4 regions of the Exiguobacterium sp. SH5S13 genome follow, and region 2 is predicted to be linked to each of the others. Evidence: predicted binding sites of a transcription regulator. Region 2 holds the regulator's gene; each other region holds the start of a gene.

Region 1 (7,716 bases), on a different contig from region 2:
GAGTCGCTTTGTTCCCACGTGATCAAATTATCTCCGGGAAGATTTGGAGTTCGATGATCGGTTATCCGGGGCATCCGGACTATCGCGAGTTTTATCGCGATCTCGCCTACGATCGGGACTGGGAATACATTCAAGCGTTCATGCATCCGGAAGGCATCCGTTTCGACACAGGTTTGAAAATGCATCGTATCACGGGCGACAGCGACGAAAAAGACTATTACGTCCGCGGATGGGCCGAACATCAAATCGATAATCACGCGACCGATTTCGCCGAGACGCTCGCGGCGCATTTAGAAGCGCACGGTGGACAAACGTTCCCGCCGTTCCTCGTCACGGCACCGTTCGACGCCGAACTGTTCGGCCATTGGTGGTTTGAGGGCCCTGAATTTTTAGGGCAAGTCGCGGAGCGGCTAGAGGCATACGGGATTGAGACGATCACGCCGGCACTCTTCCTCGAGCGTCATTTCCAAGACCTGCAAACAGTACAAGTTTCGATGAACACGTGGGGCCGGAAAGGTTACGGCGATGTTTGGATCAACGAGCGCAACGAATGGATGCTCAGACATTTGCACACGATGGAGACGCAACTCGTCAAAGACGTGGCCGACTATCGGAACACCTCGCCACTCGCCGACCGGGCTTTAAGACAGCTCATTCGTCATTATGTGCTCTCAGTCTCGAGCGATTGGGCGTTTATCTTGGACGGCCAGACGACGGCGCAATACGCCGCCGAACGTTTCCGGGAACATACCCGTCTGTTTGCCGAACTCGAAACGGCGCTCTACGAAGGCAAGCTATCGGATCGCTTGCTAGACGAGCACTACACGGTCTATCCGTTCTTAGACGACGTTGACATTGATATCGATACGTTCCTATCTCCACACGACTATTATGTGACGCAGGAGCGTGGCGAAGAAGGTGAGGTCATTCTCGTCCTCACGCCAGAATATACAGGCAATATCGTGGGCGACCTCGGTCACCGCGTCGTCGCTGAAGTCGAGGCACGAGCGGCTGACGGGGAGACCGTTTACGTCCTCACGCCGCACAGTGAAGGACTGCCTGAATACGAGCGCCACAATCGCGTTCACGTGTACCGGGTCCCGCTCACGAGTCCGTTTCTAGAGCATGTCATGAACCAAATCGCTGCTCAGAACGTCGCCTACGTGAAACTCGTCCAACAGTTACAGACGATGGTCAACTTCAAAGCGGTCCATCATTTCGATTGGATGACGATTCCAGCGGCACGTTCACTTGCGAAGTCACTAGATATTCCGTTATACTCAACTATGTTGTCATTTGAAACGTCCCGCAACCCGCACGGGCACGGTGGCCTGTTCGATGCGATCCATCGCATTGAAAACGGCGTCCTCTCGGAAGCTGATACGGTTTATGTCGGTGAACAGCTCTCGATCGAGGAGCTCGCGACGCGGTATGTGATCGGCGATAACGTAAAAACGTGCCTACCGCTCGACGCGTCACCGTACGGGCAGAAACGTTTGAAAAAGAACGTGAAATAACCTTGCTTTTTCAAAAAAAACTTGGTAGGATAATTGAGTATGCTTAGACTGTAAAGCAAAAGCACTTGATACAACATTAGTAAGATGGGAGTGAAAGATATGCGCGTTAAAATCACACTAGCTTGCACAGAAACAGGCGATCGCACGTACATCACGAAGAAAAACAAACGTAACAACCCAGAGCGCCTCGAATTGCGCAAATACAACCCACGTCTCCGTCGTCACACGCTTTACCGCGAAGTGAAATAATTGAGACCGGCCGTCACTCATGTGGCGGCCTTTTTTTTCGATAGGAGGAATAAAAGATGACGGCTAAACAAGAGCTCCGAAAAGCGGTTCATGTGAATATTCGCGTGCTCACCGATCGTGACGAGCGTGATGAAGCGATCCTACATACCGTGGCGTCACTTCCTGAGTGGCAACAAGCGCATACGGTCGCACTCACATTGTCACTCGACCTTGAAGTGAATACGCGTCCGCTCATCGATACAGCTTTAAAAGCAGGAAAATCGGTGTTAGTGCCGAAAGTAATGGAACAGGGGCTCACGTTCCACGAAATCAGGACGTTCAGCGACCTCGAGCCGGGGGTAATGGGTATTCTCGAGCCGACGACCGCGGAAACCGACCTCGACATCGATGTCTGTATCGTGCCAGGCCGTGTCTTTGACCGTTCTGGATATCGGATCGGTTGGGGCGGGGGTTATTACGACCGTTTCTTAGCGACATATCGCGGTGCTACGATCGCGCTCGCCTACGACGTACAAGTGCTCGAAGAAATACCGATCGAACCACACGACATACCTGTCGAACTGATCGTGACAGAAAGGGAAATGATTCGATGCTCTCAATCGTCCTCGTAACTTGTCTAGTTGCACTGGCCGGATATCTTCTCCGGTCGTTGACGTTCTCTGGAGCGATCTTGACGATCGTGACAGGGGCGGTCATCGGGTTTGGTTTTGGCTGGTTCGGGCTGTACTTGCTCGGTGTGTTCTTTTCGACGTCCTCGCTCGCTTCAAAATATCGCGCCCGCGACAAGGCGTCGGTCGATGACATCGTTGAAAAATCCGGGCCGCGTGATTTCGTGCAAGTGCTTGCGAACGGAGGAATCGCCATGCTCACCGCAATCGGAATGGCGATGACTTCGAACGAGGCGTGGCTATTCGCTTACGTCGTTTCAATCGCGGCGGCGACGAGTGACACGTGGGGGTCGGAGTTCGGCGTCCTCGCATCGCGCCGACCGCGCTCCGTTTTGACATTGCGTGAAGTTGAACCGGGGACGAGCGGTGGGGTGTCACCGTTCGGTACGCTCATGTCCATCGCCGGCGCGACGATCATCGTCTTGGCATCGCTCCCGTTCTTGAACATAACGATGGGCACGCTATTTCTATTGATTGCGCTCGGTCTGAGCGGCAGCGTCGTCGATACGTTACTCGGTGCGACCGTGCAACGAAAGTATCGCTGTCGGACGTGCCGAAAACTGACGGAGAAAAAGCTGCATCACGGCGAAGCGACCGACTATGTATCTGGATGGCGCTTTCTCGGCAACGACGCCGTTAATTTCTTGGCGATCGCCTCCGCGGCGGCGATTGGTTTTCTTGTTTTCGCATAAGGGTAGTACAGAGAATGAGGATGTTTCAAACGAATGTGAATTTTGTCACAATATTGCCAAACTGAAAACGGTTTCTCTTGTATTGACTGTTTGTGAATGATGTTACAATCTAGGTGTAACAGACAAAACAAAAACATGAAACAGATTGTTTGAAGGGTGGAAAAACAACATGGAAACATTAAATCATGCAAAAGTAACACGGGTCGCTCTCGTCGGGGCCGGAGCGGTCGGTGCAAGCTTCGCGTATCAATTGACGACAGCGAGCCTATGTGAAGAACTCGTCATCATCGACATCAACAAGGCGAAGGCAGAAGGCGAAGCGATGGACTTGAACCACGGCGTCTCGTTCGCTTCGTCACCGATGCGCGTATGGGCTGGAGATTACACGGACTGCGGTGCTGCAGATATCGTCGTCATCACGGCCGGAGCTCCTCAAAAACCAGGTGAGACACGTCTCGACCTCGTTGAGAAAAATGCGAAAATCATGAAATCGATGATCACTGAAATCATGGCTTCTGGCTTCGACGGTATCATCATCCTCGCGTCAAACCCGGTCGATATCATGACACACTTGGCTTGGAAATACTCGGGTCTTCCGAAACATCGCGTCTTCGGATCAGGGACTGTACTCGATACGTCACGCCTCCGCTACATGCTAGGTGATTACTTCAACGTCGATCCGCGCAACTGCCACGCTTACATCATGGGTGAGCATGGCGATACCGAGTTCGCGGCGTGGAGCAACGCCCGGATTTACGGCAAATCGGTCGAACAGTTGCTTGAAGAGAACGACGAGTATACGTGGGAAGACCTTGAAGACATCTACGTCAACGTTCGTGACGCTGCGTATCACATCATCGAACGTAAAGGCGCGACGTACTATGCGATCGGTCTCGGCTTGCTTCGTCTCGTCAAAGCGGTGCTCCGTAACGAGAACACGTTGCTCACGGTCGGTGCCTACTTGGACGGAGAGTACGGCTTGAACGATATTCATATCGGTGTGCCGGCAATCATCAACCGCCAAGGCGTGCGTCAAGTCGTCGAAATCGAGTTATCAGAAGAAGAGAAGCAGAAAATGCTCCATTCGGCAGACGTGTTGTTGAAAACGATGAAACCTGTTTTATAATATATTCGCGATATAGACGTAGTCGGCGTATGCCGGCTACGTTTTTTATGTGTTGGCACGGACGGCGGACAGATTCAGAAAGCGCCAACTTTTGTCGTCATGATCGAATTGGATTACAATTAAGACAGAAGGAAAGGAGGGGATTCAGTTGACGCAACCGGGATGTTTTTGGGAAGACATTTACCATGCGGTCGAGGCAGGCGGTCGGGTCGAAGGGATACTCGAGCCTTCGCGCGCGCTGCTATTGTTCGACACGAAAGCTGGAGACCTCTATCACCTGTACATAAAGACGGATAAGGCGTGGGCAAACCATGTCGCGATCGAGATCGAGGCGGTCATGAGCTCGTTCCGACTCGCACGACTCGGGCGTGCGAAGCTTCATGTCCATATATACGGCGACGCGCTCGTCGATGAGGAGCGACTTGAGACGTTGTCGTTCCAAGTCGCGGCCAAGGTGAGACTCGACAGGCACACGTGTGGCGATGAACAAGATGAGACCCGGTTTCGGTCGCTCGCGCTCGCACTCGATAAACAGCGAAAAGCCGAACTGAAGAAGCGATTCTCATTCGGTGAACCGCAACTCGTCTATGCGCTCATGATGTTGACATTTGTCGTCATGTGGCTCGCCGAATCGCTCGGCTCGACGCTCGATCCGAACACGCTCATCCGATTCGGCGCCAAAGTCAATCCGCTCATCGACGATGGCGAATGGTGGCGCCTTGTCACACCGATGTTCCTTCATATCGGCTGGTTTCATTTTGCGATCAACATGTTCGCGCTCTGGTCGCTCGGCCCGCTCGTCGAACGCATGTATGGGTCACCGAGGTTCTTGACGATCTATCTGTTGGCGGGCGTCATCGCGTCGACTGCCTCCTACGCGTTCAGTGAAGCGATTTCGGCAGGCGCGTCCGGTGCATTGTTCGGTCTCGTCGGCGCACTGCTCTATTTCGGACTGCGTGACCGTTCGCTGTTCATGAAGACGCTCGGCCCACCGCTGTTTATTATGTTAGGATTGAACGTAGGGCTCGCCTTCGTCCTCGGTGCCAGCTTGGACCACTCGGCCCATGCCGGGGGCCTCATCGGTGGATTTTTGATGGCGGGCGTGGTCGGATTACCTGATGAAACGACAAAAAAATGGCGCCTGTTGTTCACGGTGCTCGCTATTGGATTGACCGGGACATTATACTGGCTCGGATATAATCGATGACAAAGGAGTAACAACATGATTGATACGTTAAAACGATTAGTAGAGATTCCAAGTCCTTCTGGAATGACGCACGAAGCAGTCAGTTACGTCGAACGAGAGCTCACGGACCTCGGGGTCGAGACGAGCCGATTGACGAAAGGGGCACTTTTAGCCACGTTTCCTGGACAAAGTGGCCCGGCCCGTCTCTTGACCGCCCACGTCGATACGCTCGGTGCGATGGTGAAGGAAGTGTTGCCGAGCGGACGCTTGCGGCTGACGCAAGTCGGCGGTTACGCCTGGACCGCGATCGAGGGAGAGAACTGTCTCGTCCATCGCGAGGCGGGCGAGGCGGTGGACGGGACGATCCTCGTTCATCAATCGAGTGTGCACGTCTATAAAGACACGAACAGTGCCGAGCGGACGGCGACTAACATTGAAGTGCGTCTCGATGCCGACGTTCATACGGCGGACGACGTCCGGGCATTAGGCATCGAAGTCGGGGACTTCATCTCGTTCGATCCCCGTTTCAAGCAGACGGAGACGGGTTATGTTAAGTCACGCCATCTCGATGATAAGGCGTCGGTCGCCATCCTGCTCGATTTGGCGCGTGACTTGGTCAAAGCGGACTTGCCACATACGGTCTACTATTTGATTTCCAACTATGAAGAGGTCGGTTTTGGCGGGAACGCCGGGATCCCGGACGAAGTCGATGAGTATATCGCAGTCGATATGGGCGCGCTCGGGGACGGGCAACACTCGGACGAGTACACGGTATCGATCTGTGCCAAAGATTCCTCAGGTCCGTACGACCTCGAGTTGCGTCGTCAGTTCACGAAGCTTTGCCGCGACCACGACATTCCGTTCAAAGTCGACATTTATCCGTTCTACGGTTCGGACGCATCAGCTGCGATCCGGGCCGGCTATGACGTACGACATGCGCTCGTCGGTCCTGGGATCGAGTCGAGCCACAGCTATGAACGGACGCACCAAACATCGCTCGAGGCGACACGAGCGTTGCTGTATCGCTACGCATTGACCGCGATGGGGGAATAATGATGAGAAACTTTTATGACGTGCAACAGTTTTTAAAATCGTTTGGCACAATTATTTACATCGGAGAGCGTGACGCCGAGATCGGTCTCATGATGATGGAGTTAGACGAATTGAACGCCGGTGGGATGATCGAACAGCGCGAGTATGACACGGCAAAGATTATTTTGACGCATGAACTAAAAAATTCAATAGATTGACAGAAAAACCTCTTGTGCAAATGTTTGCACAAGGGGTTTAATAGTGTAGACTATTGAATGAAAGCGATTTATTTGAGACGAGGAGTGGAATGCATGAAGTGGTTATTAGGAATCGACATCGGCGGGACGACGGTGAAAATGGCCGTCCTAGACATGAACGGGATCATTTCAGACAAGTGGGAGATCAAGACGGACATCCGTGATAATGGGGTACATATCCCGACAGATATCGCCGCCTCGTTTGAAGCGTACCTTCAGCAATCGGGAAAAGTGAAGCATGATTTTGCGGGTGCGGGAATCGGAGCTCCGGGATTCATCAACTTCTCAGAAGGTGTCGTCGAATACTCGCCGAACATCGGATGGAAGAACTTTGAGCTCGTTAGCGAATTCGAGAAAGCGGTCGGATTGCCGGCCGTGCTCGAGAATGACGCGAACGCGGCCGCGCTAGGGGAGATGTGGAAAGGCGCCGGTGAAGGAGCGTCTGAACTGCTCGCAATCACACTCGGTACGGGTGTCGGAGGCGGTGTCATCACGAACGGGAACATCGTCCATGGGGCGGCCGGCATGGCTGGTGAGATCGGACATATCACGGTCGAGCGCGACGAGGCGAAAGCGGTCATGTGTGGATGTGGGCGCAAAGGCTGCATCGAGACGATCGCCTCAGCAACCGGCATCGCCCGTCTCGCTTTACAAAAGCGTAAAGGGAGAACGACGTCATTGAACGAGTTAGGTGAAGTGACGGCTCGCGATGTGTTTGAAGCCTATAAAGCGAAAGACGAGGTCGCGACAGAAGTCGTCGAAGAGATGACGGAATATCTCGGGTTGACGATTTCAAACATCGCCAACACGTTGAACCCTAAAATGATCGTGATCGGCGGCGGCGTTTCAAAAGCGAGACAAGCTTTGCTCGAGCCGCTTGATGAACAATTTAAGCGGTTTGCCCTTGAACGGGTATATACGTCGACGACGTTCAAAATTGCCGAACTCGAGAATGACGCCGGGGTCATCGGCTGCGCTTGGCTGGCACG
Region 2 (7,716 bases):
TAGTGCGGTTGGAAGAAGAAGTCGACGTAAGCGAGCTCTTCGACCGTCATCTCGTTTTGGATCGCGAGCGACAACGTGTTGACCGCTTGCGTCATATCCGCTTTCGAGAGCACTTGTCCCCCGACGACACGGTGTGTGCCGACTTCATAGACAAGTTTGAACTGGACCGGCTCCGCCGTCGGCATGAACTCAGGGCGGTACGCGTCCTCGATCACGACGCTCTCGACGTCGAGGCCGAACAATCCGGCCGCTTCTTCCGTGAGGCCTGACGAGGCGATGTTCCAGTCATAGAGACGAAGACCCGACGTTCCTTGCGTACCTTGGTAACGGACACGCGGCGTGACGAGGTTCTCGGCGACGAGCGTACCCATGCGGACGGCGTTCGTCGCGAGCGGGATGTAAGCATGTGTGCGCGCCGGGTTATAGTAGACGGCACAGCTGTCACCGGCTGCGAAGACGTCCGGGTTGCTCGTGCGCATATATTCGTCGACGATGATGGCGCCGTTGCCGAGCATGTCGACTTGTCCTGCGAGCAGTCCCGTGTTCGGGCGGAAACCGACACATAGAATGACGAGGTCGGCTTCGAACTCACCTTTGTCGGTGACGACGTGCGTGACGTTTCCGTCTGTGCCGCGGAACGCTTCGACCGTTTGGCTGAGCTCAAGGTCGATACCGCGTGACGTCATGTCGGCTTCAAGTTGGTCCGTGAACGACTTGTCGAGGTACTTGTTCAAGATGCGGTCAGCACTGTCGATGAACGTGACGTGCTTGCCGTACACTTCGAACGCCTCGACGAGCTCGACGCCGATATAGCCGGCACCGATGACGGCGATATTTGTCGCACCCTTAGCCCGCTCGATGATGCGCTGAGCGTGACCATAGTTTTTGCAAAGTTCGATCCCAGTCATCTCGATGCCAGGTAGCGTCGGGACAATCGGCCAAGATCCTGTCGTCACGATCAAACGGTCGAACGTGTCATATACGTCTGCACCCGTCTCGAGGTTTTTGGCGTGGACCGTCTTCGCTTCCGCATCGATGTTCAACACGTCATGCTTCATGCGCATCGTCGCGCCGAGTTCTTCGAGCTCGGTCGGTGATGAGTAGAACAATTCTTCAGCGCGTTTGACGACGCCACCGACGTGGAGGGCGATCCCACACGAGAGGAAGCTGACGTTGTCGTTCCGCTCATACACGGTGATGTCGAGATTGTCGTGCTTGGCGAGTAAGCCTTTGACTGCTGCTGTTCCTGCGTGTGTACATCCGATGACTGCGATTTTCATATGGTAGTCTCTCCTTTGAGTTGTAGGCAAGTTAGTGTTTGTGACAAATATCACATTCGCTTTCTGAACTTAGTGTACTATTTCACAAGAAGGTTTGACAATCCCTTTGCTCAGTTTTTCACGTAATTATGTCTAAAGTTTGAACGCCGGTTGTGACGACAAAAAACCGTTCCTCGGCAGGAACGGTTTTGATCATGAATTGGACGTGCGTCTCGCTTTCATCCAGTGGTAGATGACGACACCGATATATGTGACGAACCCGATCACATACAATATAAAGCCGTACAAGATCCAGCCCAGGGCGTCCCACCCGCGGACGAAGACGAGTCCGATGATACACGACACGTATCCCACGACGAGCAGCGTCAACGAGAAGGCAAGTCTCCGCTTGAATGGCGACTTCCAAAAGTTCAGCACGGCAATCAACAGAATTGTCGTCAACACACCGATGATGATGAGCTCATCCCCGTAGTACTCCCAAGTCATCGTTTCTCCCCCTGACATGTGTTTGATTGGTTTTATCTTAGCATGTACTTCCTTGTTGCAGAAAAAGCGTTTACGACCAATATCACTTTGAACATGTAGTTTCAGTACGACAGTTTGCGACCAAAAAGCACCGTTATGCCAACCGTGATACGTGCCAACCGACAAGGAGAAACAGTCCGATCAACACGATGGCCAAGCCCCTTTTCAAGATACTTCCAGTTTAGCGCACTCGCATTAAAAAAACACCACGTCTCATGACGTAGTGTTCACTTCTCATTCATTTGCTTCATCAAATCCATCTGTTCTTTCACCATCGCCTCTTTCTCACGTCGGAGCACACCGCGGTACGTCATGCGTGAGATCGATAAGCTGATCTCATATAGGAAGAAGAGCGGCAGCGACACCATGAGGTGCGACGTCAAATCCGGCGGCGTGATGAATGCCGCGATGACGAACAAGGCGAAGTAGGCGTACTTCCGAATTTTTGAGAGGAAGTACGGCGTCACGACACCGATGCGCGTCAAGAACATCGTCACGACCGGCAACTGGAACAACAGTCCGAACGGGATTGTCAGTTGCAACAGGAACGTGAAATAGTTCGTCGCCCCGATGATTTGCGTCAGACCGAGGTCTTGCCCGAGGTCCGTCGAGATATCGAGGACGAGCGGGAACAACCAATAGTAGGCGAATGCGAGACCGATGAGGAACAAGATAAAGATGACCGGGATATAGGCGAGCGTCCATTTTCGTTCATTCGGATGCAGACCAGGTGCGACGAACGCCCACAGTTGATACAGTAGAAATGGACCAGACGCGACGAGCCCGATGACGAGCGCCAAGTTCAAGTAAATCATGAGCGGGTCCGCGACCCCAAAGGCGTTCAGCTCGAGCCCTCGTTCGACGAGGTCCGCCTGCAGATAGGCGAGCACGTATTTGACACTCGGCAAAGCGATCAGAAAGAAGGCAAAGACGACAAATGCCGACAGCATCAGTCGTCTCCGCAGCTCTGTCAAGTGATCGGACAGTGCCCGTTCTTGATCAGGTTGATGGCTCATGGCTTACTGCTCTTTCTTCTCAATTTCTTTCTTGTCGGTCTCGTCGTGCTCTTTCATCATACCGTTCGTGGCATTTTTGAACTCACGGAGCGTCTGCCCCGCTGCCCGGCCGAACTCTGGCAATTTCTTCGGCCCGAAGAGGATGAGCGCGATGATGGCGATGACGAAAATACTGACGCCACCTGGGATACCGACGACGAGTGATGATTGTAGAAATTCCATTATTGATGGACCCCCTCAGCGGATGGATAGTGTTGCATAAAGTAAATGAGCGACTGGAGTTCGATCGACAAGTCGATATGATGGACGCGGACCGTGTCCGGTACAGTCAATCGCGCCGGCGTGAAGTTCAAGATCCCTCGAACGCCATAGCGGACCAAGTCATCGGCAACCGGCTGCGCGTAAGCGGACGGGACCGTGAGGATGGCGACATCGATTTTGTTTTGCTTCATGATTTGTTCCATCTCATCGACGTGATGAATCGGGACACCTGACATCGTCGTGCCGACTTTTGTCTCGTCTGCGTCGAACCCGACGACGATATGTGTGTTATTGTTTTTAAGGAAGTTATAGTTGACGAACGCTGTCCCGAGATGACCGACCCCGACCAAGGCGACGTTCGTGATCTCGTCTTGATTCAGCGTCTTACGGAAAAAGTCTAACAGATACTGTACGTTATAGCCATATCCCTTTTTACCGAGCGCACCGAAGTATGAGAAGTCACGGCGAATCGTTGCCGAATCGACCTTAACCGCCTCGCTCAGTTCAGCAGAAGACACACGCTGTTTCCCTGACGAATGTAGGCTTTGGATAAACCGATAGTATAGTGGCAACCGTTTGGCTGTCGCTTGCGGAATCTTTGGTTCGTTTTGACTCAACGGAAAGAGCCTCCTTTTTACGACGCGTTTCAAACGAATCTGATTTCATACACCTTGATTGTAAACGAATTCACATAAGCACTCAATGAATATACCTGAAAAGGGGAAGAAATAAAGTATACTAAACAGAGAGAAAGGGGTTTTTTCACTTGATCCTACTGCAAGTCAACAACTTATCCAAATCGTTCGGCGTCGAGCCGATTTTAGAGAATGTCAAACTAGAAATCCAAGAAGGCGAACGCGTCGCCCTCGTAGGCCGCAACGGCGCCGGCAAGTCGACGCTGTTAAAAGTCATCGCCGGCGAGTACAACTATGACTCGGGCGACATCATGAAGCCAAAAGACGTGACGATCGGCTATCTCGCCCAAGACTCGGGGTTAGAATCGAACGAGACGACGTGGAACGAGATGCTCACCGTCTTCACCGATTTGATCGAACAAGAGAAGACGCTCCGCCAGATGGAGCAAGACATGGGCTCGGAGCGGATCTTGAACGACCCGGCCGCCTACGAGCGTCTGCTCGCGGCGTATGACGAGGAGCAGCACACGTTCAAAGACCGCGGCGGCTATCAGTATGAAGCGACGATCCGCTCGATCTTGCACGGGATGCGGTTTTACCCGGACGACTTCGAACGTCGGATCGACACGCTCTCAGGCGGACAGCGGACACGTCTTGCCTTAGCGAAGATGCTCCTGCAAAGCCCGGACCTGCTCATCTTGGATGAGCCGACGAACCATTTAGACATCGAGACGCTCAGCTGGCTCGAGAAGTACTTGAGCGGCTATAAAGGTGCCGTCCTCATCGTCTCCCATGACCGTTACTTCCTCGACCGCGTCGTCTCGGTCGTCTACGAGCTGTCACGCAACCGCAGCCGCCGCTTCGTCGGGAACTATACGAAGTTCCTCGAGCAGAAGGCCGCGCTGTACGAGCAAGAGAAGAAGCAGTTCGAGTCACAACAAGAAGAGATCGCCAAAATGCAAGACTTCATCCAACGGAACATCGCCCGGGCGACGACGACGAAACGCGCCCAAAGCGTCCGCAAGCGGCTCGAGAAGATCGACCGCATGGACGTGCCGGACGGTGACGAGCGGAGCGCGGTGTTGTCGTTCTCAATCAAACGTCAAAGCGGGAACGATGTGTTGAGCGGCAGCGACCTCGCCATCGGCTACGAGGAACCGATCGCACAACACTTACGTTTCCAACTGCAGCGCGGCGAGTCGGTCGCCCTCGTCGGCCCGAACGGAGTCGGCAAATCGACGCTCCTCAAAGTGTTGACGAAACAACAACCCGCACTGACCGGTGACATCCGCTACGGTACCGGCGTCGAGATCGGCTACTACGACCAGGAACAACAGAACTTGTCGGACGCCAACCGCGTCATCGATGAGATTTGGAACGACTGGCCGCTCATGCGCGAGCAAGAAGTCCGCAGTCTGCTCGGCCAGTTCTTGTTCAGCGGGGACGACGTCATGAAACGCGTCCAAGAACTATCCGGCGGCGAACGGGCCCGGCTGACGCTCGCCAAGCTCAAGCTCGAGCAACCGAACTTGCTCGTCTTAGATGAGCCGACGAACCATTTGGACCTCGACTCGAAGATGATCCTCGAGAACGCGCTCGTCGACTATCCCGGGACGATCCTGTTCGTCTCCCACGACCGTTACTTCATCGACCGGCTCGCGACGCGTGTCTTAGAGATCACGCCGAACGGCATCGACGAGTACCTCGGCGACTACTCGTATTACGTCGAGAAGAAAGAAGAGCTCGAGGACCTCGCCCGGCTCGCCCGCGAGGAGACGAAACAAGTCGTCGTCAAGAAGCAGCGCGCCGACAAAGAACAGCAACGCGAAGAACGCCGGCTGAAACAGCGGGTCGAAGAGATCGAACTGACGATCGAGCGCCACGAAGCGCGGCTTGAAGAGATCGAGCAGCTGTTATGCGAACCGGACGTGTTCAACGACTTCGCCCGCGCCCAAGAGCTGTCGACCGAGTCCGACGCGACGAAAGAGTCGATCACGGCACTGTTCTCAGAATGGGAGGAACTCCATTCATGATGCGTTCCCGTGCCATGCGGATCGATTGGATGCATGCGTTCCTGACCGGGTTCGTCTATATCGTGCCGAGCGGGACCGAGTATATCTCGGAACTCATCCGCGGCGAGGCGACGAACGTCCCAATCATTTTATTTTACTTCCTGCCGATTGTCGTCGGGTTTATCATCCAAACATGGTCCGGTATCATCATCAGCCTGCTCAGCGGTTTGCTCATGAGCACCCTCTTCATCCGGCTCGTCATTTGGCCAGTTGATGTCACGGTGCATAGCTTTTATGCGCCTGGCTCGGTCTGGGGCCACTTTTATCAAGAGACGCTGTTTATGTGGGTGCTCGCGTTTATCGTCTACGTCGTGAGCCGGGTGAATATGTGGTATCGAAATAATTATCGACAACCGAAAAACTGACGAAAGAGCGCCAATCCGCGTATAGCGGAAGGCGCTCTTTTATTATGATCGAGTATGCTGTTTGAACGTAAAACCCATCGTTAAAAAGATGTAGGGGAATGCCAACAAAATTAAATGGAAATATCCTATACTACCAAAGATGACTTCATCTTGTGCCGGATCAGACATCTCGTCTAAGTAAATGCCTAGGCTGTAGCTATACCAAATCACGTAAGCATAAAAGAATGCTGAAATACCGTAAATAATCTTTCCAATAAGATTTGTTTTACTCGTAGTCACCCCTACTAAAAGAAGGATTGGATAGAGGATTAGCAACGCGATTACAATGAAAAATAACGAATCTGGTTCAAAGTATTGAATGTTCATAGTTTACCTCGCCTTTAATAGTCTGGATTACAAAGTGCTTTATACGTATCCAACAATGAAACATCCGGTCGATTCGTATCTAGATTCCAAGATGATTTCCAAATCGTAGTCGGGTTAACTGCATGACAGATAAATTGATCTTTGAGCTTCGGGCGGTTTGCCGTACTTGTCGCTTGATACGAAGCGTCTGCTACAACTTCAGACCACATCTGTTTTCCGATGGCAGTTGACCCAAAAACGCCTAATAATGCGCCACCCAAAGTATAGCTAGCTGTAATATACGTTCGTGCACATGTCCGTGGATATACAGAAAAAGTATTAGAGTCCGTATACTTCGACGCTGTATTATCGATTGTATCCGAGCAGAACAATGGATCAGCGACTAAAGGATAATCCGTTCCTTCATAATCAATATGTTGGATCAACTGTTGGTCTTTAATCTCATAATATGTTTCGACTTCGTTTCCATTACTGTCTTTCGCCCAAGGGGAGCCAATGAAGACCTCTACCTCACCTTTTTCATTCACAATTTTGTACTCTCCATCTTCGTGAATAATTCGACTACCTTCAGTAATGTCTAAATCTAAGACATATTCTTTTGGCGACTCAGTTGATTCAATGTTGTAGAGGATTTGGACACCTCCTACTAAAGCCACATTTTCAATAGAATACTGTTCTTCTTTGTTTCTGAAAATCACTTTCCCTTCTTCTGTTTTATCGAATTCTAAATTTGAGTCTTCATGTATAATACTAAACTCATCACTTTCTTTCGTCATCGTAACTGATGGATTAGTGAAAAATACTTCAATTTCATTAAGCTGATCCGTATCGTTTACTAAACGATCCTCTTCAATCGAATCTACTTCTGCGTCTGGACGCAATTTCGATTCGCTCCCCCCTGTAGATGCGTAAGCTGGATGTGCTGTCCCCAGTATTGTAAATAAAGCCAAACTACTCATACATGCTTTCATTATAAAGCCTTTACTCAACGTTGTGTCCCCCTACTATATAAGCTTTATATTTTGGGAAAAGACAAATATCGGCAGTTCAATCATCTGTTTTCTCTATTCTGCCCATGTCTTTCCCACCACTCTAATAGTATTCAAGATTGCTAATCAATTTTCTAGATGTCTTTTTTATCAAAACAAAAAGGACAATAGTACAACAATTTTCTTAGGTCATGAAAAATATACTAG
Region 3 (7,716 bases), on a different contig from region 2:
GCGCTCGCGAGCATCTCGAGCCGCGTCTCAGGATAGAGTGCATGGACGTGTGTCAATAACCGTTCCCCGAGGCCAAGCCGGCGATGTGAAGCAGCGATGAGCAACTCGCACACGTAAAGGCTGACTTTTGTGTCGGTCAAACCGCGAAGATAGGCGATCACGTGTCCCGTTTCAGACTCGATGACGAAAGCGACGTTCGAGTTTTTCCATGCTTCTTTTGTTTGTTCTTTTTGACTGACAAGTTGGTGCCAACCCTCGGCTTCGTTCAATCGTTGAATGTGGTCAAAATCAGTATCTTGATACGTTCGAATTTGCAAATCAATCAATCTCTTGTCCAACCGTCACCCTCCGATATGTAGTTGCACATCATCATTTTTCAATCAGCTTAATCAAGGGACATCACCCACATAAACATTAACCTAAATAATGGTAAAATGATAGGTGTTATTTTCCTGTAATAATATGATATACAAGTATTTTAAAGGTGGGAAGCAGGGGAGGGAGGATTGGTCGACAGATTTATCGCTACTGAACGAACAGGCGAATCGAGCAGAAAAAATATCCAGACGAAAAATCACCCTTACAGCTGAAACAACTCAGCTGTAAGGGTGATTTAAATGTCGAGAGTTTATCCGCTGCTCGCTTTTTCTTCGAGCTCGGTTTCGGTCGTTCCAAGGTTGTTCAAGTACACCTCGTATCTCGGGAGCCAGTACCGGTACGATACTCAGACGCGACCGCTCGTCGCGGCGAACAATGTCAGCGTCGCCGGCCAGAACCAGCCCGAGACGATTCCGTCCGCATAGGCGAGACCGATCGGAGAGAAGACGAAGTAGACGAACACCATCGAGGCGACGAGGATGATTGACGTCGAGATCGCATGACGCCAAGGCTTCACCCGACCGAGGTCGATCCGGATCGGCTTGATTTGTTGCATCGGACGCAGTTTGGCGAACAACAACATGATACTCGTCTCGATGACGAACAAGATGCCGTAGATGTGGATGAAGTTGATGACAAGGTCAAATCCGAACCATTGTTTCATACCCCAGACTAAGAAGTAGTACGTGATGACGTGGAAGCCGATGATGATGAGCCCGATGCCGTTGAGTGTATCCGACACCGAAACGGCGCGGAGGCCGCCGAAAATGGCGTAGATAGCGCGAATGATGCCGATGAACCAAATGACGAGCCAAAGTGACTGTTCAAAGCTGATCCCGAGCAGTTCAGGCACATCGAAGAGCTGAAGGACCGCGAGGCCGCCGGAATAGAGCATCGACGGAATCGTGACGCACATGTAACCGAACAAGAACAAGAGGACGGTCAAGCGCCGGACGTCCTCGTCATAGCGTTGACTTAAAAACTCAGGGATCGTCGTGATACCGATGCCGAGAAAGCGAGGCAGTAGGAATAGTGCCATGATGATGGCGGCAATCCCGGCCGTCACTTCCCATGCCATCGCCGACGTCGGTTGGTCGGAATTTTTCCGCATGCTCGCATACAAGGCCGACTGGTACGGGAAACAGGTGGTCAGGGTCGGGAAGACGTTCGCCTCGAGCCAGCTCTGCTCGGGTTGCGGCCATCGGCACAAAGACGTGAAACATCTCGCCTTGCGTGAGTGGGTATGCCCAGGCTGCGGCGCCCGCCACGACCGGGATGTCAACGCAGGACTGAACCTCAAACGAGAGGCCGAACGCATCCTGGCCTCTTCAACCGTCGGGACGACGGGGCTAGCCTGGTCAGGTTCCGGTCGTTCGACCGGATGACCCAGGAATCTCTCACCTCCAAGCGTAGCGTAGGTGGGGGTAGTTCAACCCTCCTTGTATTACTTCTTATCTATAAGTACTTTTCGTAATTACCCGCCTTGCACGATAATTATTTCCCGTCATCGCTTTTGTAAACAAACCGTAACAAAGCTCACACGAAAAAAGACACCTGAAACGTCAGGTGTCAGAAAAAGCGAAGCAATGAAGTGGCGACAGTGAAGTAGATGATCAATCCGAGATTGTCCACGACCGTCGTGATGAATGGACCCGAGGCCACGGCCGGATCGAGTTTCAGGCGGTTGATCAAGAGCGGGACGAGTGTACCGACAATCGTGGCAACGCTCAGTGAGGCGAAAATCGACAAGCCGACGATCATGCCGATCAAGGCGCTATCGTACAGGAACGTGATGACCCCGAAAATAACGACCATACAGGCGAGTCCAAGCAGGACACCGGTTCCGAACTCCCGGCGAATCATCTTGGCGACATTTTTTCGGTTGATCGTGCCGAGTGCGATTGAACGTACGGCGACGACGAGCGACTGGGTGGCGGCGTTTCCGGCCGATCCCATGACGAGTGGCATGAAGACGGCGAGCAAAACAATCGTCTCGAGCGTATCTTCAAATCCACCGATCGTCGATGCGGTGATCATCCCGAGGAACATGAGGCTGATGATCCAAGGGGCACGTTTTTTCGCTGCCTCGACCGGGCCCATGTTGATGTCAGACGAGCCTTTCGTCGCGGACAGTTCTTCAAAGTCTTCGGTCGTCTCGCGTTCGATGACGTCCATGACGTCGTCGACGGTGATGATGCCGAGCAAGTGATCATCGCTATCGATGACCGGGAGCGCGAGCAAGTCATACTTTTGGACGGTTCGGGCCAAGTCTTCTTGATCGGCCATGACGTGGGCCGAAACGACCCGCCGCCCCATGATGTCAGCGATGAGATGGTCGAGCGGGGAGACGATCAAATCACGGAGCGACACGACGCCGACGAGACGTCGGTCTACATCGATTACATATAAATAGTAAATCGTCTCAGCTTCAGGACCGAGGTCACGCAACTCTTCAAGTGTCGCCCCGATCGTTTTGTCGGCCTGTAGCACGATGAACTCGGTCGTCATAATGGCACCGGCCGTATCGTCCGGATAGCGCATCAAGTCTTTGACCTCGGTCGCCTCGGTCTCGTCCATCTGTTCGAACAGTTCGTTCATGAAATCGTCCGGAAGTTCGTTCATGAGATCGGCGGCATTATCCGAGAACATATCGTTTAAGACGCTGACCGCATACGGGCGCGGCATTTCTTGGATGAACTGTTGTTGTTCATCGAGCTCTAATTTTTCAAATAAATCGGTGTACTCTTCCGGTGATAAAGCGCTGTATATAAACGCCCGATCGGGTTGGTTGAGTTCGATGAAGATGTCGGCCTGTTCACCCGGGTGAAGTGTTAAAAACACGTCGCGGAAATCGACCGGATCCCCTTTTTGGATGAGCGCTGTCACTTGGGCTTCATGACGCGCGCGTTCTGTACGTTCGATGGCCATCGACTCACTTCCTTTTCTAAAGTCATTTTTCATATCCTGTCGTTATCGTACCTTAATTTGAAAAGAAAAAATAATGGATTTTATTCACAGTTCATACATCGTGTATCCATCCTAACCGTCGCTCTCTCCTTGTTCATTGATTCACAACCGTTTGTTCATTCAGTTTGACTCATATTGTATCCATTCTTTTGTGGAATCGACCACAATCAGAACGCTGGAATTACCCGCCTCGGAATTGGGTAAGTTGATAAGGTAAGGGTAGAAACACACCCGAATCACTAGGAGGAAGCGAGATGATATCGATGACGGATCAATTGACCGCACGGGATACGACGCTGAAACATCCGATTCACGTGTATTCAGAAATTGGTGAATTAAAGACTGTACTATTGAAGCGTCCAGGACGCGAACTTGAAAATTTGACGCCGGAGTATTTGGAACGACTCTTGTTCGACGACATTCCACATTTGCCGGTCATTCAAAAAGAGCACGACTACTTTGCGAGCGTGCTACAAAACCGGGGCGTCGAGGTGCTCTATTTAGAAAACTTGATGGCAGAGACGTTATCGCTGCCTGGCGTACGTGAACGATTCGTCGCCGACATTCTTTCGGAATCAAAATCAAATATTAACGGTTCATACGAGACGCTCAAAGAGTATTTACTCGCTTATGATAACGAACAGTTGATCGAGACGGTCATGGCCGGTATCCGTAAAACCGAGATCAAGCGCGAAAAGCGCCGTCATCTGCACGAGATGATCGAGGACACGTATCCGTTCTTTCTCGACCCGATGCCGAACCTGTACTTCACGCGCGACCCGGCCGCGGCGATTGGGAACGGCTTGTCGATCAATCGCATGAAAGAACCGGCGCGTCGCCGCGAATCACTGTTCACGCAATATATTATGAGATACCATCCACGCTTTGCGAAGCATGATATCCCGATCTGGTCGGATCGTGACTATCGGTTCGCGATGGAAGGCGGAGACGAACTCGTCCTATCAAAAGAAGTCGTCGCCATCGGGATATCGGAACGGACGACCGCCCAAGGAATCGAGCGCGTCGCCCTCAACTTGCTCGCGAACGGAGGCACGTTCAAGAAAGTCATCGCCATCGAGATTCCGAAGTCGCGTGCGTTCATGCACCTTGATACCGTCTTCACGATGGTCGACCACGATAAGTTCACGATCCATCCGTTCATCCAAGGACCGGGCGGCAAGATGAACATCTTCGAACTGACGTTGAACGCGGAAGGTGAGCTGCACATCACGCAACACACTGATTTGTTGAAAGTGTTAAAATCGGCTCTCGGCCTAGAGGAAATCGTGTTGATCCCATGTGGTGGTGGCGACCCGATCGCTGCGGCGCGCGAGCAATGGAACGATGGGTCGAACACGCTCGCAATCGCCCCAGGTGTCGTCGTTACGTATGACCGGAACTACGTTTCGAACGAGCTGCTCCGTTCAGAAGGGGTCGAAGTCATCGAAATCATGTCGAGTGAGTTATCACGAGGCCGTGGAGGCCCACGTTGTATGAGTTGTCCAATTATCCGTGAAGATATTTAACGAGGAGGAGAAACACATGTCCACAACGTTCAACTTTGATTTGAAAGGTCGTCATTTTTTATCGCTTAACGAGTTTTCGCGGGACGAACTGAACTACTTGATCGACTTATCGGCAGCGTTCAAACGTCAAAAGAAACAAGGGATTCCCCACCGGATTTGTGAAGGCAAGAACGTGGCGCTCTTGTTTGAAAAACCGTCGACACGGACGCGCTGTGCGTTCACAGTTGCGGCAATCGACCTCGGCATGCATCCTGAATACCTCGGGAAATCGGATATCCAGTTCGGGAAAAAAGAATCGGTCCGTGATACGGCGATCGTGCTTGGACGCATGTTCGACGGCATCCAATTCCGTGGCTTCGCTCACGAAACGGTGGAAGGTCTTGCACGGGATGGCGGGGTCCCGGTTTGGAACGGTTTGACGGACTTGTATCATCCGACGCAAATTTTGGCCGACTTCTTGACCGTCAAAGAACAAAAAGGTGATTTGGCTGGCATTCGTTTCGTCTACGTTGGAGATGGACGCAACAATATGGGCAACACGCTGTTGATCGGTGGTGCCAAAGTCGGCATGGACATGCGAATCTGTGCGCCGAAATCGCTCTGGCCGTCTGACGAGGTCGTCGATTACGCGCGTTCGGTCGCGGCTGAAACAGGAGCACGCATCACCTTGACGGAGAGCATCGACGAAGCTGTCGCTGATGCGGACGTCATCTATACCGATGTGTGGGTATCGATGGGCGAAGAAGCCGAATATGAAGAGCGGATCAAGCTCCTTCATCCGTACCAAGTGAATATGGACATGGTCGAGAAGACCGGAAATAGAGACGTCATGTTTCTGCATTGCCTGCCGGCGTTCCACGATTTAGAGACCGAGGTTGGGCGAGCGATTCATGAACAATATGGACTGAAAGAGATGGAAGTGACCGACGAGGTGTTCCGCAGCCGCCATTCATACGTGTTCGATCAGGCGGAAAATCGGATGCACACGATCAAAGCCGTCATGGCGGCGACACTCACCGATACGTTTGAATGGCTCGAACGCTAACGAACGAGGAGGCATGTCCTCCTCATTCGTACTAAACGAAAGGGATGAGTTATATGTCTACTAAATTAGATCATGACTCAAGTGGTTCGGCTGGTGCGAGTCCTAGCAAAAAAGATCAACGGTTAGGTCTTGGTGCACTGACAGCCCTCGTCGTCGGTTCGATGATTGGAGGGGGCGCCTTCAACTTGGCGGCCGATTTGGCCCAAGGCGCGAACGCCGGAGCTATTTTGATCGGGTGGGTCATCACCGGTATCGGGATTATCACACTCGGTCTCAGTTTTCAGAACTTGACGATGCGTCGTCCTGACCTAGACGGCGGTGTATACAGTTACGCCCGGGCCGGCTTTGGCCAGTTCGTTGGCTTCAACTCGGCGTGGGGCTATTGGTTATCTGCTTGGCTCGGTAACGTTGCCTACGCCACACTATTGTTCAGCTCGGTCGGTTACTTCTTCCCGATCTTTGAAGGTGGTCAAAACATCGCCTCGATTATCGGCGCCTCCATCATGTTGTGGCTCGTGCACTCGTTGATTTTACGAGGCATCCACGAAGCCTCGATGATCAACATCATCACGACGATCGCGAAACTCGTTCCGATTTTTGCCTTTATCACCATCACCTTGTTCTTCTTCAATATCGATAACTTCACGTTCGACTTTTGGGGCCAAGGCGGCTTCTCGTGGGGCAGTGTGAGAGACCAAGTCGTGTCGACGATGCTCGTCACACTTTGGGTATTCATCGGTGTCGAAGGGGCGGTCGTCTTGTCGGGCCGGGCCCGTAAGCGCTCGGACGTCGGGAAAGCGACCGTCATCGGCTTACTCGGTACGCTCGTCATTTACTTGCTCATCTCGATCATGTCACTCGGATTGCTGAACCCTGAGAGCGTGGCGAACGCTTCGCAACCGGCGATGGCGTATTTGCTCGAATCGGCTGTCGGGCCGTGGGGCGCGATGCTGATCAACGGGGGCCTCGTCATCTCGGTACTCGGTGCTTGGCTTGGATGGACGTTGCTTGCGGCGGAAATCCCATTTGTCGCCGGTAAAGACGGTGTCTTCCCGAAATGGTTCACGAAAGAGAATAAAAATAACGCACCGGCCAATGCACTCTGGCTCACGAACGGGTTGATTCAGTTGTTCCTCTTCACCTTCCTGTTCTCAGACGCTGCTTATAACTTTGCGTTCTCACTCGCTTCGAGCGCCATCTTGATCCCGTATGCGTTCTCGGCGTTCTACCAAGTCAAAGTCGCCAAAAACGGGCTCGGTTATAATGTTGGCGAACGTCGGACGCGTGACCTTATTATCGGTGCGGTCGCCTCGATTTACGGGATTTGGCTGATCTATGCGGCCGGTATCGACTATTTACTGCTCACGACACTTCTGTATGCACCAGGGACGCTGCTCTATATTAAAGCGCAGCGTGAGAACGGAATTAAGACGTTGACGAAAACCGAATGGATCGTGGCCAGCATCTTGACCGGACTCGCGATCTTGGCAGTCGTACGGATTGTATCAGGCAACATCTCAGTCATATGATCGGGGGAATCGAGCATGCGTAACAAACGAGTAGTCATCGCCTTAGGCGGGAATGCGATTCAACAAGGAAAAGATGCGACGGCGGGCGCTCAAATTCGGGCCGTCGAGGCGACGGCCCAGTCGTTGGTCGCCCTCATCGAAGAAGGCGTCGACGTCATCATCACGCACGGGAACGGTCCGCAAGTCGGAAACTTAATTTTGCAACAGGCGGCCGCGGACAGTGCAGCGACGCCGGCGATGCCGCTCGACGTCTGTGGAGCGATGACGCAAG
Region 4 (7,716 bases), on a different contig from region 2:
TGAAGCCGATGATTTGGCGTGTGTTCCAACGTTCCACTCTGATCCCCCCTCCCTATCGATATGTACAATGAAGCAAAGAAGCGATGGCCCGAAAATATTCTGGACCATCGCTGAACCAGTACGTCAGTCTTGTTTAAAGCGACGCTCAAGTTCTTTTAATTTTGCTTCGAAATCATCTTCGTCCATCGCGTCGATTTTTTCGTCGACCTCAGGTTCTTCTTTCGTTGCGTCTTTCTTCTCTTCTTCTGTGAACGGATGCGACTTCGATGTGTCCGCTCCGAAGATTTGATCGAGCGCACCTTTCAACAAATCAAGGTTCTCACGCATCGCGAACTCGTAACGCTTGTTTTGCATCTCGTCGAGTTTGAGGCGCATCTCAAGGGCACGGCGCTCAAGGGCATCAAGTTCACGACCGCCTTCGTCTAACAAGCCTTCGAAGTAGCGATACTGTTCACCGTAATGTTTTGACTCGAGAGCAGCGCGTTCAGCCAGTTTCTCTTCGCCGGCTTGTTTCGCGAGCTCTGTCTGTTCGTAGCGCTTGTCAGCCATCAATTTGGCATCGTCACGCTTCGTCGCGAGTTCGCCGAGCAACGCCTTCTGACGCTCGACGAGACGTTCGACCGACAACGCCTCTTTTTCAGCGCCGCGGATGTGGCGGTTCAATTCGGCTTCCCCACTCGAGCGTGGCGCCTCTTTATCTTGATACTTTTTCATTTCTTTTGAAAATTCTTTCGTCAACTCGTTAGCTAAATCACGAAACTGATCAAATGGTGTCTTCATCATAAAATCCTCCTTCTAAAAACTTAGCGACGGTTTACAAACTTTTGCCAGACTTGATCGAACGATTGGAAGCTGCTACGACTAGCACGCGACCCGTCCGCATTTAAGATCTCAACGTCCCGCTTTTGGTTGGCATACATCATATACCCTTTAAACAACATCCATGCCACCACAATTCCGATTAACGCCCAAATATTCGACAAAATCGTGATGATCCCGATCACGGCGAGCAAGCCGTAACCGATTTTTGCGCCGACATGCGTCACGGCCATGAATCTGACTCCAGCCCAAAGTGCTAAGAGCGCCCCCAAACCAAACATGATCATATTTGGTAAAAAGCCGATTAGGACGAGAACTAGAGAGATTGCCGCCACGATGAACAACACTTGCTTCACTTGGCGATTCATCTGTCATCCCTCCTCATTAAGTACACTCTTATCATAATACGCCATTTAAAAGATGGCGACGAGCGGAAGGCTTGTTTTTCCTCGGTCTGTAGACTGAGATGATAGCGGTATCAGAAAATCTGGTACATCGAATGTATCGAACAATGAATTGTCAGGACCAATTCTACATATATGAACAATCGTTCAGAAATAATTGCGTCCATAGCAGGTAAAACGCTCGAAAGTAAGCGGTTTCTTCGATACAATGTAGTCGATTGTGACAGACAAAAAATCGTACGCACACAGGGAGAGAGTTATGAAAACATTGAACGAACGCGCACTCGAGATGCATGCTTTGCACCACGGTAAATTAGAAACGACGCCAAAAGTCGACGTCGACACGACAGAAGCGCTCAGCCTCGCCTACTCACCGGGCGTCGCCGAACCGTGCCGCCGCATCGCCGACAATAAAGAGCTGTCCTATGAATATACGTTGCGCGCCAACACGGTCGCCGTCGTCTCGGACGGAAGCGCCGTACTCGGGCTCGGCAACATCGGTCCGGAAGCGGCGTTGCCGGTCATGGAAGGCAAGGCCGTCCTGTTCAAAAGTTTCGCCGGGGTCGATGCGTTCCCGATTTGTTTAGACACACACAACGTCGATGAGATCGTGCGGACGGTCGAACTACTGGCCCCGACGTTCGGCGCCGTCAACTTAGAAGACATCAAGGCACCCGAATGTTTTGAGATCGAGGCCCGGTTGAAGCAGACGCTCCCAATCCCGGTCTTCCATGACGATCAACACGGGACGGCGATCGTCGTCTTGGCCGGCCTCGTCAATGCACTCCGTTTGGTCGACAAGACGATGCCTGAACTGCGTGTCGTCATGAATGGGGCCGGGGCCGCCGGAATCGCCATCGCCAAACTGCTCAAGCGCTTCGGCGTCGAGGACCTCGTCATCTGTGATACGAAAGGTGCGATTTATGAAGGACGCGCCGACGGCATGAACCCGTTCAAAGACCAAATCGCCAAGGCGACGAACCGGAAGCTCCACATCGGTACGCTCGCCGACGTGCTCGAGGGGGCCGACGTCTTCATCGGCGTCTCAGCCGCCGGCGCCGTCACCGAGGACATGGTCCGCACGATGGCCACGGATCCGATCATCTTCGCCCTCGCGAACCCAATTCCAGAGATTATGCCGGATCTCGCGACTTCCGCAGGGGCCCGCATCGTCGCGACCGGTCGCTCGGACTTCGCCAACCAAGTGAACAACGTCCTCGCTTTCCCCGGTATTTTCCGTGGGGCGCTCGACGTCCGGGCGTCAGAGATCAACGAAGAGATGAAAGAAGCGGCCGTCCATGCGATCGCTGACTTATTAACAGAGGACGACCTCGCGAACGGCATCGTCATCCCGAGCCCGTTCGACGAGCGGGTCGCACCGGCCGTCGCAATCGCCGTCGCGAAGACGGCTGTCGAGACCGGTGTCGCCAACCGTCCGCTCGATGAGGACGCTATTCGCCGCCACGTGCGTGATAAACGGCTATAACACGAAAAACTGCGCAGACCATAACGGTCTGCGCAGTTTTTTTAGACTGTACCTTGCAAGATCCCTTCCGCCCACTCGACTTCTTCCGTCGTCGGTGGTTTGATGCCTTTTAATGGATAGTCGAGGCCGAGCGCCTCCCATTTATAGACGCCCATCTCGTGATACGGCAAGATTTCAACTTTCTCGACGTGGTCGAGTTTTTGAATGAACGCCGCCGTGCGCCGGAGCGCCCCTTCATCAAGCGTCCATTCCGGGACAAGAACGTGGCGAATCCACATTTTCGTTCCGCGCTCGGATAAATGTTCAGCAAGCGCGAGCGTGTTGGCGTTGCTCCGTCCTGTCAGTTTCTTGCACATGTCGTCATCGATGTGTTTAATATCGAGTAAGACGAGGTCGGTGTGGTCTAAGATGGCGTCAAGGTTAGGAGGACGGAGTGCACCCGACGTATCGAGCGTCGTGTGGAGCCCGTGTTTTTTCGCTTCACGCAACAGCGCTTCTAAAAACTCTGGCTGCGCGAGCGGATCGCCCCCTGAAATTGTGATGCCGCCTTTTGATGCTTCCATGAACGGACGATAGTTGAGCGCTTCTTGAATGACGTCCTCGGCCGAACGATGGTTATTCTTTTTAAAATCCCACGTATCAGCGTTGTGGCAATACAAGCAGCGAAGCGCACAACCTTGCAAAAAGACGATAAAACGAATTCCCGGGCCGTCAACGGTTCCAAACGATTCGACCGAGTGTACATATCCCATTGTCATCGAGATGACCTCCTAACGAATGAGCGGCCTTCAAGCGAAGGCCGCCAAGCCTTTACTTATAATGAACCGTGGAACGTCCGGTTGATGACGTCGATCTGTTGCTCGCGTGTCAACTTGATGAAGTTGACGGCGTAACCTGATACGCGGATCGTGAGCTGCGGGTACTCTTCTGGATGTTCCATAGCGTCGAGCAGCGTCTCACGATTGAAGACGTTGACGTTCAAGTGGTGACCTTTGTGCTCGCCACCCATATAGCCGTCAAGAAGTGCCGCCAAGTTAAGTTCACGTGCGACGTCTTCTTTACCGAGTGCTTTCGGTACGATCGAGAACGTGTACGAAATGCCGTCTTGCGCGTGTTCGAACGGAAGTTTGGCGACTGACGAGAGCGACGCTGCCGCTCCTTTCGTATCGCGGCCGTGCATCGGGTTCGCACCTGGTGCGAACGGCTCACCAGAACGACGGCCGTCCGGCGTATTACCTGTTTTCTTGCCGTAGACGACGTTCGACGTGATCGTCAAGACCGACTGCGTATGAAGCGCGTCGCGGTACGTTTTATGTTTCCGGACTTTTTCCATGAACGATCCGACGAGTTCGACGGCGATCGCGTCGACACGGTCATCGTTGTTTCCGAATTTCGGGAAGTCGCCTTCTGTTTCAAAGTCGACAGCGATGCCGAATTCATTCCGGACCGGTTTGACCGTCGCATATTTGATTGCTGACAAGCTGTCCGCCGTCACCGAAAGGCCAGCGATACCACAAGCCATCGTCCGTAAGATTTCAGGATCGTGGAGCGCCATTTCGATCCGTTCGTACGCATATTTATCGTGCATGAAGTGAATGACGTTGAGTGTGTTGACGTAAAGCTCCGCGAGCCAGTCGAGCGTCCGGTCGAAATCAGCGTACACTTTGTCGTACGTGAGGACGTCTTCTGTGTTCATGTCCCAAGCCGGAGCGATTTGATCGCCGCTCTTCTCATCGCGTCCACCGTTCATGCTGTAGAGGAGTGCTTTCGCCATATTGGCACGGGCACCGAAGAACTGCATCTGTTTGCCGATTTTCATCGGTGACACACAGCAGGCGATGCCGTAATCGTCACCAAACTCTGGAAGCATGAGGTCGTCGTTTTCGTATTGGATCGCCGACGTCTCAATTGACATCTTCGCGCAATATTGTTTGAATCCTTCCGGTAATTTCGTCGACCAAAGCACCGTCAAGTTCGGTTCTGGTGCCGGGCCGAGGTTTGTGAGCGAGTGAAGGAAACGGAACGAACTCTTCGTGACGTTCGAACGGCCATCCTCACTCATCCCACCGATTGATTCCGTGACCCAAGTTGGATCTCCAGAGAACAATTCGTTATAGTCAGGCGTCCGCAAGAATTTGACGATGCGGAGTTTCATGATGAAGTGATCGACGATTTCTTGGACGTCTGACTCTGTCAAACGGCCCGCCGCCATGTCACGCTCAGCGTACACGTCAAGGAATGTCGATACGCGTCCGAGAGACATCGCCGCACCGTTTTGTTCTTTGACAGCTGCAAGGTAAGCGAGATATACCCATTGATAGGCTTCTTGCGTCGTTTCAGCCGGGCGACCGAGGTCGAATCCGTAAGCAGCGCCGAGTTGTTTCAATTCTTGAAGGGCACGAAGCTGTTCAGACATCTCTTCCCGCGTCCGAATGTCTGCTTCTGAGAGGAAACCGCCATTGTTCGCCAAATCTTTTTTACGCTCGGCAATCAAGAAATCTAAACCGTATAAGGCAACGCGACGGTAGTCACCGATGATCCGGCCACGTCCGTATGCGTCTGGGAGACCTGTGATGATCCCTGACTTCCGTGCCGCCCGCATCTCTGGTGTGTAGGCATCGAAAACACCTTGGTTGTGTGTTTTACGAATGTCTGAATAGATTTTTGTGATTTCAGGATTTGGTTCGAAGCCGTATGACTCGAGCGCGGCGTCGACCATGCGGATGCCGCCGTTCGGATGAATCGAGCGTTTGAACGGTTCGTCCGTTTGGACACCGACGACTTTTTCAAGGTCTTTATTTAAGTACCCAGGTCCGTGTGAGATAATTGTCGACGGCGTGTTTTGATCGACATCCCAAACGCCCCCGCGTTCCCGTTCTTCTTTCGTCAATTCCATCACTTGTCCCCAAAGACGATTCGTCGCCTCTGTCGGTCCGACTAAGAAACGGTCATCCCCTGTATACTCGTGGCGGTTCAAGCGGATAAATTCACCGACATTCACTTCGTTCGTCCACTGTCCAGGAACAAATCCTGACCAGGCTGATTTAATTTCAGTTGCCATTATGGTCACTCCTCATAGTTGAGATAACTGCCTGATTCCTTATAATATGAGTGTACGTGAAAACGCCAACAATATGTTTTACATTCTTGTGAAAGTTGTAACAATCTCATGAACATTGGTGTTATGCCGTTTTTGTAAGCGCTATTTTATCTGTTATAGTAGTTTTTCAACTTACATAGAAACAGACGAATCCCTGTCCGTTCACGTTCTTGTGAATCCTGTATTATCTTTAAGGAGTTGTGAAAAATCATACAGTTTTTGTAGTGACTTAACTCACAGGTTCGGGATAGAACTTGAATTTTTGCCTTATATCGAGCACAATGGAAGCAGAACATTGTAGAAGAGGAAGGGGTTCTTCCCATGACGTATGAACCATTAACAGCCGAGCATAACTTAAAAGCCGGTGACCGCATCTCCCTTAAAGTCGAAGAGGCTGGAGACAAGCGCGACGGATTTATCACAGAATTTGAAGAAAAAGGCTTTTGGATTCGCTTTGATGACGATATCGAGAATGAGGATTTCATCGATTTCCGTGACCATTTAATGGTCGCACTCGTGTCGCGCCCAATCGACGTCGCGACGACGTATCCAGAACTAAACGCCTATGCAAAATTGCTTAAGGAATTGGAATACCGCGTGTATCAAGGCTTCACGGTCGAAGGTGTCGAAGCCTCACCTGAGCACATCGACGTGCACATCAAACTCGTCGAGGACGGGCAAGTGTACACACAGACGCTCCGTTCATCGATTGACCAAGACACTGAACATGTTCGCTATATTTGAACCAGGGAGCGCTTATGCTTCCTTTGTTTTTGCCCAACGATAAGGAGAACTGATATGAACTTTACAAAACCATTCATTAACGAAGCCTGGGAACGCCTTGGCTTTAACGAACCGATGCCGGTCCAAGCGGAAGCGTTCCCGCCCCTTTTAGAAGGAAAAGACGTCACGATCGAAGCACCGACAGGGACAGGTAAGACACTCGCTTATCTTTTACCCGCTATTGAAAAAATCGATGCCTCGAACGACCGGATCCAAGTCGTCATCGTCGCACCGACGCGCGAACTCGTCATGCAGATCCAAACGGTGGCGCAACGTTTCACCGAAAAAGGTGACGTCCGGATTGCCTCGTTCATCGGCGGCGTCGAACTGAAGCGCCAAATCGATCGCTTGAAGAAAAAACCGCATTTAATCGTCGGGACACCAGGACGTCTCGTTGAATTGATCGAGAAGAAAAAACTTAAACTGCACGAAACGCATACGATCGTGCTCGATGAAGCCGATCAAATCATCGACAGCGGATTGACGGAAGCAGCCGAGCGCATCATCAACCATACGGCGCACGAGCATCAAATCTCACTCGTTTCGGCGACGTTGACGGACACGCTCCAAGCATGGGCTGCCCCATTCTTGAAAGAACCGGTTCACGTGAAGGTCGAACGGACTGTCAGTGCTCAAGTGACGTACGGCTATATGTTGACGACACGTCGCTATAAGCCAGAACTGCTTCGCCGCCTGTCACACGTCGACGGCGTCAAAGTGCTCGCGTTTATCAACAACCGCTCGTTCTTACCGCCGCTCAAAGGTGAGCTCGATAAGATGAAAGTGAACTACCGTATGCTCGATAGCTTGAAAGGGAAACGTGCCCGCGTCGAGACGCTCCGCGAATTCCGTAAAGGCGAATATCCGCTCCTCATCACGACGGGTCTCGCAGCGCGCGGACTCGACATCGATGAAGTGACGCACGTCGTCCATTTCGATTTACCTGAATCGACCGATGACTTCATCCACCGCTCAGGACGGACCGCTCGCGGTAGCGCGGCCGGGACGGTCCTCTCGATCGTGACGCCGGAAGATTTGACGCACTTGAAATCGTTCGCCCGCCAGCTCGGTGTCGAATTGAAAGAGCTTGAGATTTACCGTGGCGAAGTCATCGAGAAACGGAT

What was found. Region 2 encodes Rex, which represses fermentation and respiration genes when NADH is low (regulators of the CRP and FNR family bind a similar motif). Its sites were predicted from a motif close to TTGTGAAATATTTCACAA; they were not measured.
Region 1: a site for Rex is predicted at 3,160-3,177, ahead of EVJ30_RS01720 (L-lactate dehydrogenase). Genes of this name have one in related genera too.
Region 3: a site for Rex is predicted at 3,436-3,453, ahead of arcA (arginine deiminase). Genes of this name have one in related genera too.
Region 4: a site for Rex is predicted at 5,857-5,874, ahead of pflB (formate C-acetyltransferase). Genes of this name have one in related genera too.

The regions. Positions count from the first base shown of each region.
Region 1 is NZ_SJUS01000002.1:60,851-68,566, forward strand. It holds gene EVJ30_RS01700 (1,4-alpha-glucan branching protein domain-containing protein) at 1-1,517, shown strand, start outside; gene rpmG (50S ribosomal protein L33) at 1,602-1,766, shown strand; gene EVJ30_RS01710 (5-formyltetrahydrofolate cyclo-ligase) at 1,823-2,377, shown strand; gene EVJ30_RS01715 (DUF92 domain-containing protein) at 2,356-3,126, shown strand; gene EVJ30_RS01720 (L-lactate dehydrogenase) at 3,296-4,252, shown strand; gene EVJ30_RS01725 (rhomboid family intramembrane serine protease) at 4,401-5,459, shown strand; gene EVJ30_RS01730 (M42 family metallopeptidase) at 5,475-6,491, shown strand; gene EVJ30_RS01735 (YqgQ family protein) at 6,494-6,688, shown strand; gene EVJ30_RS01740 (ROK family glucokinase) at 6,782-7,716, shown strand, end outside.
Region 2 is NZ_SJUS01000038.1:647-8,362, forward strand. It holds gene EVJ30_RS14385 (FAD-dependent oxidoreductase) at 1-1,280, opposite strand, end outside; gene EVJ30_RS14390 (hypothetical protein) at 1,473-1,766, opposite strand; gene tatC (twin-arginine translocase subunit TatC) at 2,033-2,821, opposite strand; gene EVJ30_RS14400 (twin-arginine translocase TatA/TatE family subunit) at 2,825-3,043, opposite strand; gene EVJ30_RS14405 (redox-sensing transcriptional repressor Rex) at 3,043-3,699, opposite strand; gene EVJ30_RS14410 (ABC-F family ATP-binding cassette domain-containing protein) at 3,849-5,750, shown strand; gene EVJ30_RS14415 (hypothetical protein) at 5,747-6,154, shown strand; gene EVJ30_RS14420 (DUF2599 domain-containing protein) at 6,535-7,509, opposite strand.
Region 3 is NZ_SJUS01000022.1:5,732-13,447, forward strand. It holds gene EVJ30_RS11385 (GNAT family N-acetyltransferase) at 1-338, opposite strand, end outside; gene EVJ30_RS11390 (sodium:solute symporter family transporter) at 725-1,489, opposite strand; partial or broken gene EVJ30_RS11395 (zinc ribbon domain-containing protein) at 1,452-1,763, shown strand; gene mgtE (magnesium transporter) at 1,948-3,306, opposite strand; gene arcA (arginine deiminase) at 3,642-4,871, shown strand; gene argF (ornithine carbamoyltransferase) at 4,888-5,916, shown strand; gene arcD (arginine-ornithine antiporter) at 5,970-7,445, shown strand; gene arcC (carbamate kinase) at 7,461-7,716, shown strand, end outside.
Region 4 is NZ_SJUS01000003.1:131,004-138,719, reverse strand. It holds gene liaF (cell wall-active antibiotics response protein LiaF) at 1-37, opposite strand, end outside; gene EVJ30_RS03370 (PspA/IM30 family protein) at 124-780, opposite strand; gene EVJ30_RS03365 (lmo0954 family membrane protein) at 804-1,187, opposite strand; gene EVJ30_RS03360 (NAD(P)-dependent malic enzyme) at 1,483-2,709, shown strand; gene pflA (pyruvate formate-lyase-activating protein) at 2,751-3,467, opposite strand; gene pflB (formate C-acetyltransferase) at 3,524-5,770, opposite strand; gene EVJ30_RS03345 (hypothetical protein) at 6,131-6,553, shown strand; gene EVJ30_RS03340 (DEAD/DEAH box helicase) at 6,608-7,716, shown strand, end outside.